Regions from separate parts of the Pedobacter sp. 22163 genome, predicted to be linked through region 1. Evidence: riboswitches for the same ligand, from Rfam matches in the RefSeq annotation. Region 1 holds a riboswitch; the other holds the start of a gene.

The links. A riboswitch is a leader RNA that binds a small molecule or an ion and turns the genes downstream of it on or off. The one in region 1 is predicted to bind cobalamin.
Region 2: linked by a shared signal. The riboswitch ahead of metE (5-methyltetrahydropteroyltriglutamate--homocysteine S-methyltransferase) and the one ahead of ACTJKN_RS00810 (TonB-dependent receptor plug domain-containing protein) in region 1 are both predicted to bind cobalamin.

The regions. Positions count from the first base shown of each region.
Region 1 is NZ_JBQEPM010000001.1:189,940-197,749, forward strand. It holds gene ACTJKN_RS00795 (PKD domain-containing protein) at 1-751, shown strand, start outside; gene ACTJKN_RS00800 (PKD domain-containing protein) at 760-1,695, shown strand; gene ACTJKN_RS00805 (DUF5074 domain-containing protein) at 1,702-2,805, shown strand; cobalamin riboswitch at 3,079-3,271, shown strand; gene ACTJKN_RS00810 (TonB-dependent receptor plug domain-containing protein) at 3,369-5,234, shown strand; gene ACTJKN_RS00815 (DUF6580 family putative transport protein) at 5,274-5,861, shown strand; gene ACTJKN_RS00820 (ABC transporter substrate-binding protein) at 6,065-7,006, shown strand; gene ACTJKN_RS00825 (SIR2 family NAD-dependent protein deacylase) at 7,047-7,733, shown strand; gene ACTJKN_RS00830 (diphthine--ammonia ligase) at 7,723-7,810, shown strand, end outside.
Region 2 is NZ_JBQEPM010000009.1:180,261-188,070, forward strand. It holds gene ACTJKN_RS21885 (phosphatidate cytidylyltransferase) at 1-603, shown strand, start outside; gene ACTJKN_RS21890 (class I SAM-dependent methyltransferase) at 728-1,393, opposite strand; gene ACTJKN_RS21895 (acyl-CoA thioesterase) at 1,455-1,841, opposite strand; gene metE (5-methyltetrahydropteroyltriglutamate--homocysteine S-methyltransferase) at 1,982-4,315, opposite strand; cobalamin riboswitch at 4,514-4,721, opposite strand; gene ACTJKN_RS21905 (M14 family metallopeptidase) at 4,847-7,543, shown strand; gene ACTJKN_RS21910 (DsbA family oxidoreductase) at 7,793-7,810, shown strand, end outside.

The DNA.
Region 1 (7,810 bases):
ACCTGCACCTGGCCAGTTTATCAACGAAGGTTTAGGAAGCCTAGCAGGTGCACAAAAAATTATTGGCGATGTAAGTAAAACCAGTATGGTTACCCTTGGCGGTTTTGGGGGTTATGTGATTTTTGGATTCGATCACTCGGTAGTAAACAATACAGGTGCCGACCTCGCCATTTATGGTAATCCGATCGGTGGTACAACTCCTTTTGCTGAGCCAGGGATCGTAATGGTGAGTCAGGATGCGAATGGAAACGGTAAACCAGATGATGAATGGTATGAGCTCGCCGGCAGCGAATACAACAACCCGCTTACGGTTAAAAACTACGAAATTACCTACATCAACCCGAAAGGTTTTGCCAATGTAAGCTGGACAGACAATCAAGGCGGCAGCGGAACCTACGATGTAAACAATTTTCACAAACACAATTTCTACCCTGAATTTGCCCCTAACCAGGAAAAATTAACATTAAAAGGCACCTTGCTTCCATCCACCTGGGGTAAAAACGGCAGCATTTTCATTAACAGTGCATTTGCATGGGGTTATACCGATAGTTGGTCGATAGCAGATGATTATGCCACTAAAAGATACAACAGTTTTGATCTTGATTGGGCCGTTGATCAAACCGGGAAGAAAATCGTATTGCAAACCATCGATTTCGTAAAAGTTTATACCGGGCAAAGAGAAAAAGGAAATACACTCCTTGGAGAAGTTTCAACCGAAGTTAAAGGCGCAGTAGATCTGGGCATTAAATAAATAAGCTGATGAAAATAAAATCAATAGTAATCTTAGCACTTTTATCTGCTGTACTTCTTTCCTGTAAGAAGGAAAATGCAGTTGATAAAGATGGGGAAGGAGATAAACCTACGGTTAACCAATCGCCATACCTCAATAAAATATATGAATTTAAGCAAGCTCCAGGGCAGTTTACCAACGACCTTGTTAAAACTGATATCCTAATTGGCAACGCAGGTAATGGCTTAGTTTCACTGGGAGGTTTTGGCGGTTATATTATATTCGGCTTCGATCACAGTATAACCAATGCAACTGGAGCAGACCTTGGGATTTACGGCAATCCGCTTATCGGTGTTGGCATGGAATTTTCAGAGCCAGGCATTGTATGTGTAATGCAAGATCTGAATAAAAACGGTTTGCCTGATGATGTGTGGTACGAACTAGCCGGAAGTGAATATAACGATCAGGCTACCATCAAGAATTACAAAATCACCTATTACAAACCATTGAAATTAACGGATGATGTCCGCTGGACGGACAATCAGGGAAAAGAGGGGCTTGTATTGAAAAATCAATTTCACACGCAAGATTATTTCCCTTCATGGGCTACTATGAATGAAATTTCCTTTACCGGAACCTTGGTCAAAAATACACTCACCCCAGGAGAAATCATTACCAATAAACCATTGGGCTTTGGTTACGCCGACAATGGATCGAGCGAATATGCAAGCCTACAGGAACAATTTGGCAGAGGATACAACACCTTCGATATCGATTGGGCTGTTGATGCTACAGGTAAAAAAGTAACCTTAAGCAGTATCGACTTTGTAAAGGTTTACACAGGCCAAAACAGTAACGGTAATCCCTTTAGTCCAGATAATGATAACGACCGTTCGCGCTACATCGGTGAGATTTCTACAGAATTCAGTGGAGCGGTAGATCTTAAACTTTTAAAAAATAAATAACACCCTATGAAACAATTCAACTTTAAGCCATTATTTGTAACTGCAGTTCTTTTAATAACAGGTCTTTATTCTTGTAAAAAAGACAATGTAGAAGACATACAGATGGATCCGGTAGCAGGAAAATATGAAAATGGTTTCTTCGTAATCGGCGAGGGATCTTACGGACAGAGCGCAGGTGCAGTAAGCTTTTACCGTTATGGCGATGATACCCTTTCGATCAGGGCATACGAGAAGGAAAACCCAGGAAAAATATTATCGAATACAGCCAAAACCAGCACCTTACAATTTGCGTCGATAATTAACGGTAGCATTTATTTGATGAGCAAAATAAACGGGCCCATTGTAAAAATAAACGAGCAAACTTTAAAAGAAGAGGCCAGATATGTACAAGAAGCCAGCAACTGGAGAAGTATTATCCAGGTTGATGGGAGCAGAGGCTTGGTGAGTGCAAATGACGGCGTATATCAGATAGACTTGAATACACTTACCGTTCAAAATAAACTAACAACTGTTGGTGCTGTAAATACAGGCGATATATTGAAAAAAGGAGATAACGTTTATTTGTTGCAGAGTAATGGAGCAAAAATCATCTCGTCGAGCAATTATTCATTGGTTAAAAGTTTCTCGAACATTAACCGTGGATTCGCACAAACACCAAATGGCAAAGTTTGGGCTTCAACAGGTAGCCGTTTAATCGCAATCGACAATAACTTAGATACTGCAGGTATTGCCTTAACAGTAGCTTTAGGATCTTTCGGTCTTGATGCACCAACGCGTATTACCGCGTCAACCAAAGAAAATGCAGTTTTTTATCACGCTGGAAAATCAATTTATAAATACGTTGATGGTGATAAAACATCGTTATTGCAACCATTTATCAATATTACCGAAGATCCTTTTATGGTATACGGTGCTATCCGTTACGATCGGAATAAAGATTATATCGTAGTTAACGGAATCCAGGGTTATGGCGCAGCTTCTACTGTAAATTATCTACTCATCTATAATGCATCAACTGGTGCTTTGGTTAAAAAAATCAAATACGGTGGTGATGGGGTAACAACTGATTTTAGTAAAATCTATTTCCCTGATTTAACCATATTTCATTAAAATATCATTCAGTAATTACCTCTCGAATTTAAAGGTCTGCCAGTGGTGCAGGCCTTTTTTTATGGTTTCGCTAGCCTTAAAGCTAAACCTGTTGTAAAATTGATTAGGTATTAGGAAGTATTAGCTACACATTTACCTCGGATTTTGTTCGGGTACTATTGTCACAACCCTGTCTTAAGTCCGAATCAAACCCGAAGCAACTCCGTTTTAACCATATGCCATTAAGACGCTAAACTGTTTCTAATCGGTCTCCTTTCTCTCCGCTCTTTTTACTACATTTGCGCTGCTTTTGGTTCCTGATGTAAAATTGGGATTAAAAGGGAATACAGTGTAAATCTGTAACTGTCCCGCAGCTGTAAGCTCTAATAACGTTTTTCAATCCATAAGTCACTGTTCCGCTTATCCGGTACGGGAAGACAGAAAAACGGGAGTAAGTCAGAAGACCTGCCTTTAGCATTTAATTTCATAGCTTTCGGGGATTGAAGCTAGGATTGAGATACTTAACGTTTTTCGTATTTTCATTTCCTTTTCTATCTGTTGGCTGTGGGCAAAACCACAATCAAATGAACAAAAAAAGAATGCTAACTGTAGCCAGTTTAGGGCTAGCGCAGTTAATGATTAGCCAGGTGGCTAATGCTCAAACTCAAGACAGTTTGCAGCTTAAAGATGTTGTAATTTCTGCAACAAAAAACGATCAGAAACAATCACAAACAGGTAAAGTGGTAACCATTATCAGCCGCGAAGTATTAGAACGCAGCAACGGCAAGTCATTGCCTGATTTATTGAACGAGCAAGCTGGTATCGTTATCAGTGGGGGATATAGTAATCAGGGCAAGGACAAAAGTATATTTACAAGGGGCGCACTTGGTGGCTACACCCTGGTTCTTATTGATGGTATCGTACAGAACGATCCCGCAAGTATTAGCGGAACTTTCGATTTACGTCTATTCTCAATCGATCAGATTGATCATATCGAAATCCTAAAAGGTGGGCAGTCTACCATTTATGGATCTGATGCCGTTGCGGGAGTAATCAATATCATCACTAAAAAGGGTGGACCTAAAGGAAATACCATTTACGGTGTAGCCAGTGCCGGAAGCTTCGAAACTTACAAAGGAACTATCGGCTTAAATGGTGGCGTAGAAGGTTTTTCATACAACATCAATTATACCCATTTGAAAACCGACGGAATTTCTGAAGCCGCTGTACCACCAGGAAGTGCAGCTATATTTGATAAAGATGGTTTTAAAACTGATGGTTTAAACGCAAATTTCGGGATCAAACTCGACAAAAATTTCTCAGTTAATCCGTTTTTACGTTATTTCTATGGCGATTATAAAATAGATCAAGATGGATTTACCGATGGTTTACCTGCCAATAATTCTATTTTAAAACAGTTTAGTGCAGGCTTTAACTCTGAATATAAATTCAATACCGGTAAAATAACGCTAAATTATAGCCACCAAAGCAACTCGAACGACGTAAAGTCTAGTTATGCAGGTTTTCCAAGTAATTTTTTAAACTTCGGAAAGCTTAATGTGGTTGATCTATTCTACAACCAGAAACTTGGAAATAAATTAGATTTATTGGTAGGTATCGACGATAGAAAAATGAAGTTGATTACCGACACCAAAAACCCAACAACCAATATCTTCGCCGCTTACGGATCATTGTTTTTACATGATTTAAGCATTTTTAACCTCGAAGTAGGCGGACGTTACAACAAACACGATCAATATGGCGAGAACTATACTTATTCGATTACCCCAAGCATTAACATCATTAAAGAAGTAAAATTATTTGGAACAGTATCTACAGCTTTCAAAGTCCCTACATTGAATATGTTGTTCGGTCAGTACGGCGCCAATCTGGATTTGAAACCTGAAAAATCTCAAAATTATGAAGCTGGTGTAAACTTAAACATTGATGATGAAGCCTTTACTTTACGTGTTACAGGTTTCAAACGCGATTTAACTGACGCCATTGTTTATAGCACAGGTTACATTAATCAGGGTAACCAAAAATATAAGGGTTTTGAGGTTGAGCCAGCTGCAAAATTTAGTGTTTTCAATATCAATGGTTACTATGCTTTTGTAGAAGGAAATACAGGAACAACCAATTTTTTAATCCGCAGACCAAAACACACCTTCGGCATTAATGCAGGTGCGCAGGCTACGAGCAATTTATATGCAAGTGTCAACTTCCGTTATTTTGGCAAACGTTTCGATACCAATTTTATATCTTATTTAAATGAAGAGATGCCATCATACTACTTGTTAAATGCATACGTAGAATATGCTTTGGCTAAAAAACGTGTGAAATTATTTTTTGATGCCAAAAATATCCTGAACAAAAAATACACTGAAATTATTGGCTACAATACACCTGGCTTCAATTTTAATACAGGCGTAAGTTTTAATATCCGCTAATAAAAATTTAACTTTGCTTAAATATTAACCAGAAATAACATGTCTCATTTAAAATTTAATCCACGTACTTTAATTTTGTTGTTAATGATATTGGCAATAACCGCTTTACGTTTGCTGGTAACATTCAACTCAGATGAATTAAAGTTTGCCAATTTTTCGTCAATAGGAGCGGTAGCCTTATTTGGAGGAGCATATTTTAAAGATCATCTTAAAGCGTTTGCTTTTCCGTTATTGAGTTTGTTTTTAAGCGATTTAGTACTTTATACAACGATCTATAAGCAGTATGTAGATATGTTTTTAGTTCAGGAACTTTGGACATACCTTGCGATCGCATTAATGGTTTTAGCAGGTCGTTTTTTATTAAAAAAGGTAAATATTGCCAGCTTATTTTTATCTACAATTGTAATTGTATTCATCCATTGGATTGTAAGTGATATTGGTTCATGGTATAAAAACCCACTATATACACAAAACTTAAATGGTTTTATAGATTGTTTAATTAAAGCCATTCCGTTCGAGATCAGATTCTTAGAAGGAACAATGATTTATGGTGCTTTGCTTTTTGGCGCTTTTGAAATTTTAAAAGCAAAATACCCGGTATTAAAACTGCAAGTACAAGAATTGTAGCAAGATCCATTGTTTGGTATAACGTCAAATAAGTGAAAACAACATAGAAATCCTCTTTTGATTAGATTCAAAAGAGGATTTTTTTTAACTTAGACTCCTCGTCATACTGATCCGATAACTATCGGATTTATTTTGCCTAATAAAAACTATCAGATTCTGATCCCTATGTAAAATCGGGACAGGATAACGCATAAAACATAGATATGAAAGTTGTTTCCTTTTTACCTGCCGCCACTAAAATGATTTACGATATGGGCCTGCAAGAATACCTGCATGGCGTAACATTCGAATGCCCTAAAGAGGCCGCAGATCAACCAAAAGTTGTACGTTGCATACTAGAAGGCAAAAACTATTCGAGTATCGAAATAGACCGGATCTTTTCGGCATCAAAAGCACAAGGCAAAAGTTTGTATTGGGTAGATGATGCACTGCTGGAAAGCATCGCACCCGATGTAGTTTTTACTCAGGATATTTGTGAGGTGTGCAACATCGATACTGTTTGTACCGAAACAGCCGTAATGAAGCTTAGTAAACAGCCAATACTGGTACCCTTATCGCCAAATAACTTACAGGATGTTTTCGAATGCGCCATTACCATTGCCAGGGCTTTAGGAAAGGAAGAGGTCGCGTTAAACTATCTGGCTGGCCTGCAAAAGAAAACAGATCATATTTTAGATCAGCTTAGGGCAAACCATGCACCGTTAAAAAGGATTATGCTGATGGAGTGGATCGAACCGATCTACAATTGCGGACATTGGATTCCTTTCCAGATTGCAGCAGCCGGCGGCGTTGATATGTTGTCTAATCCTGGTGGCGACTCTATTGTAACCCAGTGGGATAAAATCCTGAAATACAATCCAGAGGTTTTGGTTGTTGCACCATGTGGTTTTGATATGAAACGAAGCGTGGAAGAAATGGAACTGTTAACGTCAAAACCTGGCTGGACCGATCTTGAGGCCGTAAAAAACAATCAGGTTTATATTGCAGATTTTGATATGTTCACTCAACCGAGCGTAGGTACGCTGGTTGAAGGTATAGAAGCTTTAGCCTGTATGTTCCACCCGGAGATTTTTAAGGCAGACGAAAACATAGCTAAAAAATTCATCAACCACAGTCAATCCGTGAAATCATTTAAATCTGTGTAACGCCCAATCATTGTAATCACTTAAATCTGTGTAATCATATATGAAATTAGTTGTTTTAACGGGAGCAGGGATCAGTGCCGAAAGTGGGTTAAAAACATTTAGGGATTCTGATGGATTATGGGAGGGCTATAATGTTTACGATGTAGCTACCCCCGAGGCCTGGGAGAAAAATCCCGAATTGGTACAAGAATTTTATAATGAAAGAAGAAGGCAGGTTTTAGCCGCAAAACCCAATCTGGCTCACCAGATACTTGCCGAGCTTGAAAAAGACTTCGATGTTGAAATTATTACTCAAAACATTGATGATCTGCACGAAAGAGCAGGTTCTACCAAAGTTACCCATCTTCATGGCGTAATCACCAAATCTCAATCGGATAGAAAAGCTGATTTAACCTATCCTATCGTTGGTTCGGAAATTAAAATGGGCGAGCTTTGCGAACTGGGCGCTCAACTTCGGCCGCATGTAGTTTGGTTTGGCGAAGCTGTACCCATGATAGAAGTAGCCGCTAAACTCTGCAAACAGGCAGACTTGTTTGTACTAATCGGAACTTCATTGGCCGTTTATCCGGCAGCAGGCTTAATCGATTTTGTGCCTTCTTTTGTCGACAAATACATTATCGATCCCAAAACACCCGATGTAAAACGTTATAAAAACGTGATCAACATTGAGAAAAACGCTGTAGAAGGCATTACAGAATTAAAAGAAATATTAGCCAATGCCAGATAAAAAGCTTTGCATTTTTAATTGGAGCGGTGGTAAAGACAGTACATTAGCCTTACATTATGCACTACAAGATCCTACTA
Region 2 (7,810 bases), on a different contig from region 1:
GGTTTACATTACCTGGAATATGATGTGAAATATTTGCTGCTTTGTATCCCGCTGATTTTCTCGGTTTTTATAACGGAGTTGTATAAAAAGAACAAAATTCCATTCGCCAATATCTCGTACACTTTTGTTGGCTTTGTTTATGTAACCATTCCTTTCTGCTTTTTTCATGCCCTGGGCTTTTTAAAAAACTGGAATGAATATAACTTTCATCTTCCGCTGGCATTTTTACTGATGCTTTGGGCAAACGATACTGGTGCTTACCTTTTTGGTGTAAAATACGGTAAACGTAAATTGTTCGAGCGCCACTCGCCAAAGAAAAGCTGGGAAGGTTTTTTCGGAGGGATGTTCACCAGCGTTTTGGTCGCTTTTGGCTTATCATTTCTGTTTACCGAAAGTGCCGCTTGGGTTTGGATCGGTATGGCTGTATTGATTGCCAGTTTTGGTACATTGGGCGATTTAGTAGAATCGATGCTTAAACGCAGTTTGGATACGAAAGATAGTGGTGGTTTATTACCAGGGCATGGTGGTTTGTTAGATCGTTTTGATGGCTTGTTGCTGTCTGCCCCAGTGGTTTATGCCTATCTGTATCTGATTTTGTATTAAAATTGACTTATCTATCGTCCTCGTTTGTAACGAGGATGAATGAGATCCACATTTGTAATGTGGTTATGCTATTAGCGATACAATCGCTATTCTCGCTAATCCTCGTTACAAACGAGGACTATGATTATGCAGTAGCTGTTATAACGTAATATGCTCTTTCTATCTTTTCACCGGTTTTACTTTGTACCTGCTCTAATTTTTTGAGCGTATTTTTAATGGTAAACCCCGCTTTTTCTAATAGTTCTTTTACGGTTTCTACATTGTAAAGTGTAAAACCATAAGGCGTAAAAGGGAGGTTTTTCATAAAATTTTTATCAGCAAAACATATAGCCAAAGTGCCGTCAGGTTTTAGTGTTCGCTTAATTTCGTTGAGGTATTCACTTGGATTTGTCCAAAAATAGATTGTATTAACCGTAAAAATTTTATCAAACCGATCATCCTCAAGTGGTAATGTAATGCCATCTGTTAGCTGAAAGTGAACCTTTCCTTTTGTTACGAAATCCTGATTGATCTTCTCGGCCTCGGCAATAATGGTTGCAGAAATATCGGCACCGAAATAATGAAGGTTTTCGGCTTTTGATAAGAGTTGAGCAATATGCCCCCCGTTACCATGACCAATTTCTAAAACAGTTTCATTGCTTTGAAGATCTAATGCCTCGATAGCGGAAGTAGTCATGCCGATATTATTGGCATGCATCATTTCACCTGTTTTAATACCGTGTTCGCCTTCAGGACAACCCAGTTGCTTGGCAATATTTTTTAAGTCTTCTTCAGAAAGTCGCTGTTCCATAATCAAATTTAAAAATTTAGGCATTATGATTTTTACATCTTTTTGGCCATAGCTTATAAGATTATTTAATCACTTGAACTGGCTTTTTATTTTCATCAATGGCCACAAAAGTAAAATCGCCATGAACGGCCAATTCTCTTCCTTCGGCATACATCTGTTCGATATAAATTTCTACATTAACCTTTAAACTGGTATTGCCCACATGATTTACCTTGCCGATAAGCTCTACGATTGTACCTGCTGGGATCGGTTTTTTAAAATCTATCCTGTCGCTGCTTACGGTAACCATAATCTGACGGCTAAAACGGGTTGCAGTAATAAAAGCAACTTCGTCCATTAAATGCATGGCTGTTCCGCCGAAAAGGGTATCGTAGTGGTTTGTTGTATTTGGGAAAACGGCTTTGAAAATGCTGGTTTTAGAATTTTCTATTCTTTCTTCTAGGGTCATGGGTTAAATATAGGTGCTGTAAAAAGCTTTGGCAAGTTTCTAGTTATTTTTACCAGAAAATTGCCAAAGTAAAGGTTGGCCATGATGATATGGATTAGCGAGAATCTGTGTTCCCTCTACTTCCATGGCAAAAATAAGAATTAATTCACCTGAAGATCTGCAGCAACTACCGCTTCAGTTTTACGCATTTCTTTGGCAGCTTCGACCATTTCTATTAAGGCCTTTTTGGTTTCGTCCCATCCACGGGTTTTTAAACCACAATCAGGGTTTACCCAGAGTTGCCCGGAGGGAATAACAGCCTTTGCTTTTTTGAGCAATTGAACCATTTCTTCCCTCTTCGGAACCCTTGGAGAGTGAATATCGTATACACCTGGGCCAATTTCGTTTGGATATTTAAAATCGGCAAATGCGTCTAATAATTCCATTTGTGAACGTGAGGTTTCGATGGTGATTACGTCGGCATCCATATCGGCAATGTTTTGGATGATATCGTTAAATTCCGAGTAACACATGTGCGTGTGGATCTGTGTATCATCTTTCACGCCGCTCGCTGAAATTTTAAAGGCTTTAACCGCCCAGTTTAAATAGTTTTGCCAATCAGCTTTGCGCAATGGTAAACCTTCTCTAATGGCTGGCTCATCAATCTGAATGATTTTTATCCCTGCATTTTCCAGGTCGCAAACTTCATCACGGATGGCCAGGGCAATTTGAGTGCAGGTTTCTGATCGTGGTTGATCATTGCGCACAAACGACCATTGTAGGATGGTTACAGGACCTGTGAGCATACCTTTCATGTATTTTGAGGTAAGCGACTGTGCATAGGCGGTCCATTTTACCGTCATGGGTTTCGGACGAGAAACATCGCCAAAAATAATGGGTGGTTTTACGCAGCGCGAGCCATAACTTTGTACCCAGCCATTTTTGGAAAAGGCAAAACCATCAAGTTGCTCGCCGAAGTATTCAACCATATCGTTGCGTTCAAATTCGCCATGAACCAAAACATCCAGATCGATTTCTTCCTGCCAGTTTACAGCTTTTGCGGTTTCTTTCGCAATGAGATCATCATATTCTTCAACTGTAAAAGTTCCGTTTTTAAGCTTTGCCCTCCAGCTTCTTACCTCAGCCGTTTGCGGAAACGATCCGATGGTTGTAGTGGCGTATCTTGGCAGATTGAGTTCCTGTTGTTTGATTTTTCTGCTCGAAAATGGACTTAAACGTTCGGCATCCTGCTCTTTTAATCCTAAAACGCGTTGTTTAACTTCGGGATTGTGGATGATTTTAGAAACTTTACGGTTGGCAATCGCGATCTTATTTTCCTCAAGTTTTTGCAGGGTAGATGCAGGGCTTTCGTTGGTGATCAGTTTTTTTAAGGTAGCTACCTCCGTAATTTTTTGTTTCGCATAAGCCAACCACTGTTTAATTTCTGCCGATAGGTTTTGTTCATTGGTTTCATTGTCTAAATCAACCGGTGAGTGGATTAGGGAACAAGATGGGGCGATCCATACTTTATCCAGGCCTCTTTTCTCAACAGCTTGATTAATGATTGAAACGGATTTCTCGAAATCATTTTTCCAGATGTTTCTTCCGTCTACCAAACCTAACGAAAGGATGGTATCTTCTTTTAACGAAGCTAAAACATCATTTAACTGATCTTCTGCACGCACCAAATCGATATGTAAAACATTTATCGGCAATGAAGTAGTTAAATCTAAATTATTGCCCAGGCCTTCGAAATACGTAGCCAAAACAATTTTTAATCCAGGAAAAGCTTTCCTGATCTCTTTATAGGCATATTCGTAAGCTTTTTTGTCTTTTTCGGTAAGGTCTAAAGTCAAAAAAGGTTCATCAAACTGAATATATTCTACATCCAAAGCATGCAAGCGGGATAATATTTCGATATAAACAGGAAGGAGATTTTTGATCAGATCGATCTTTTCAAAGCCAGTTTCCTTTTCTTTTCCCAATAATAGATAAGAAACAGGACCGATTAAAACAGGCTTGGTGGTAATACCCAATTGTTTTGCCTCGTAAAACTCATCGATAATTTTGGTAGAGAAAAGTTTAAAAGGCTGGTCTTTGTAAAACTCAGGAACGATGTAATGGTAATTGGTATCAAACCATTTGGTCATTTCCATCGCTACCACATCTAATCCCTCTTTCTGATAACCTCTTGCCATTGCAAAATAGAGATCAAGCTCGGAATTTCCTTTTTTCAATATCACTTCGTTGTACCTTTTCGGGATGGCTCCAAAAGTTAAAGAATGATCGAGCACATGATCATAAAAAGAAAAGTCGTTCGAAGGAATGATATCAATTCCGGCTTCTTTTTGAAGGTTCCAGTTTTCGTGGCGAATGTTTTTTCCCACCTGAAGTACATTTTTGTACCCAGTTTTATCTGCCCAGTAATTTTCGCAGATTTTCTTTAATTCCCTTTGGCTACCTATTCGCGGATAGCCCAGATTTTGCGTTAGCATCTCTTTTAAAGATTAAGTAAATAAATCGTTTAAAAGCCCTTAAAGCAATATTTTATAATGTTTTTTGTTAAAAATAAAAAAGGAAAGGTTAGCGCACAAACAGCCTACTCATCAGCAAAAAGCTTAAAGCAAGCATATAAAATGGTTAATTTTATGGTGTACAATCAGACCTGACCAATTACTTTATAACGCGAAAGCACCGTCAATTCAATATAGGCAGGTCTCCTGACTTATTCCCGATCTTATCGCCTTCCCATCCCGGTAAACGGCACAGTGGCATGAATGATAAGACCGTTGTCTTTTAACAAAAAGACAGAATTTACAGTTGCGCGACAGCTCGTGATTTGCACACGATTCCCTATTAATCCCGGGTGTAATTCCGGGAACCTGTATCGGTTGATGAAAAATAAAGTTAAGAACTTACATCAGGACAAATGTATGGATTAGGATTTAAAACTTGTAACAAATTTACAGCAAGCTGTTTTTAGCGTTTATTCTCTATTATATTTGATTACCTAACTAAACTTTATTATGATAAAAATCTACTTTAAAAAGCTTTGTATTGCTTTTTTAATGGTAAATAGCTGTGCGGTGCTGGCGCAGGAAGTGCCAACGCCAAAAGCACATTTTGGTTTTGATATCGGCGACGATTATCAATTGGCCAATTATACCCAAACAGAAGCTTATTTTAAGAAACTTGCGGCAAGTTCTGACCGCATTAAACTGGTTGATATTGGCAAAACCGAAGAAGGAAGAAGTCAATACATGTTGATTGTTTCTTCACCAGAAAACCTGAAGAAATTAGACCGTTACAAGCAAATTTCGCAACAGCTGGCGCATGCAGAAATTACACCTGAGCAGGCAAAAGCATTGGCCCAGGAAGGTAAAGCAGTAGTTTGGATAGACGGTGGCTTGCACGCCAACGAGGTGGTGGGTGCACATCAGCTGATTGAAACCGCCTATGAGTTTGCCTCCAGAAAAGACCCCGAGACCCTGCGTATTTTGGATAATGTAATCATTTTGTTTACCCATGCTAATCCTGACGGGCAAGAACTGGTGAGCAATTGGTACATGAGAGAGAAGGATCTCAAGAAAAGAACAACCTCAGGTTTGCCTGTTTTGTATGAAAAATATGCAGGTCATGATAACAACCGCGATTTCTTTATGTTGAACCTTAAAGAAACGCAGAATATTGGCCGCCAGCTTTTTGTGGAATGGATTCCGCAGATTATGTATAACCACCACCAGGCTGGTCCGGCAGGAACGGTTGTAGCAGGTCCTCCCTACCGCGATCCCTTCAATTATGTTTTCGACCCAACGCTGTTAACCAGTTTAGATGCCGTTGGTGCGGCCATGCACAACCGTATGAATGTAGAAAACAAACCTGGTTATACCCAACGTGGAGGATCGGTTTACTCGACCTGGTACAATGGCGGTTTAAGAACCACCACTTATTTTCATAACATGATTGGGCTCTTGACTGAAATTATTGGGAACCCTACACCTTCTGAAATTCCCTTAGTTCCTTCGAGATTATTACCGAACGGCGATTCACCAAACCCGATTACCCCGAGGAAATGGTACTTTAAAAACTCGATTGACTATTCAGTATCGTTAAACTATGCCGTTTTAAATTACGCACAACGTTATCGCGACGAATTATTGTACAATATTTACCAGATGGGCAGAAATTCGATAGAACGTGGTAAAAAAGATACCTGGTCTTTTTCTCCTAAAAAAATAGAAGCCATTAATAACGCGGCAAAAGGTGAAAAAAGTACGGCCGCAGCAAGCGGAGATACCGATTTTGGACCAAGACGCCAAATCAGCATGAAAGCTTTTGATACGGTGATGAAGGCTCCCGCAAACAGAGATCCGCGTGGATATATTTTAAGTGCCGATCAGCCGGATTTTAATTCTGCCGTTAAATTTTTAAATGCTTTGATCAGAACAGGTATCGTGGTTCAAAAAGCAACCGCTTCATTTGCCGTTGCAGGAAAAAATTATCCTGCCGGAAGTTATGTCGTAAAAACCGATCAGGCTTTTCGTCCGCACGTTTTGGATATGTTCGAGCCGCAAGATCACCCAAACGATTTTAAATACGATGGGGGTGCGCCAATTCCGCCATATGATGCTGCAGGATGGACCTTGGCTTATTTAATGGATGTGAAATTTGATCGGATTCTCGATGATTTTTCAGGGCCGTTTGAGAAAAATCCTTACGGTGCTTTATTAAAGTCAGATAATAAATTACCTAACGGATCTAGCTATATGTTAAGCGCAGCACAAAATGATTCTTATACTGCGGTGAACGACCTTTTGAAAAATAAAATTGAAGTTTACCGTTCGGCTGATAATGGCGATTTTTATGTTTCGTCAGCGGGGAAATCAATATTGGAAAAAGCAAACATCAAACTAAAAAGTGCTGCTGCACCAAAAGATAAAATTAAAATCTCTGCCGGAAGAATTGCCCTTTGGGATACCTATGGAGGTTCTATGGCCTCAGGGTGGGTGCGATTTTTAATGGAGCAATACCATTATAATGCAACAGTAATTTATCCACAGGATATAGATGCCGGGAACTTAAAATCTAAATACGATGTAATTGTTTTTGTGGGTGGCGCAATACCATCGGTACAAGGAGGAGGGTTTGGAAACAGGTCTTTTGCACCAAAGGCAGAAGAAGTTCCTCAAGAGTTTAGAAACCGTTTGGGAAGGATTACTGCAGACAAATCGATCCCAGAATTAAAGAAATTTTTGGAAGCGGGAGGGAATATTGTAACCATTGGCAGCAGCACCAATTTAGCTTATCACTTAAATCTTCCGGTTCGGAATGCAATGGTTGAAATTGTAAACGGAGAGGAAAAGAGATTGCCTGCTGAAAAATATTATGTTCCGGGAAGTGTTTTAAATGTTGGTGTAGATACAACTTTACCAACAACCTGGGGCATGGAAAAGGAAGCTGACGTATATTTTGACAATAGCCCCGTTTTTAAGCTCACAGGCGATGCCATTGTGGCTGGAAAGATTAAACCTTTAATGTGGTTCGAAAATGCCACCCCGCTGCGCAGCGGCTGGGCCTGGGGGCAGGCTTACCTGCAAGATGGGGTAACTGCTTTTGAAGCAAAGGTTGGCAAGGGTAAATTGCTTGCCTTTGGGCCAGAAATTGCTTTTCGAGCGCAAACGCACGGTACTTTTAAACTGATATTTAACCAGTTGTACAAGTAGTTATAATTGATTGTTAAATCTAATATAAGGGTTGTCATTTCGACTGAAGCGTAGTCCCGAAGCTTCGGGAGAGAAATCTTTAACATAGTCCAAAGATTTCTCCTCCAAAGGAGTTCCTTTGGAACACTGCGGTTGAAATGACGATATCTAGATATAAACTTTATTGAGATATGAGCCGCTATCCTAAACGATAGTGGCTTTTTACTTTGGCCTTACTATAGGCAAGTATAATCACCTTAATTTTGTGCTATGAAAGTAGAAATCTGG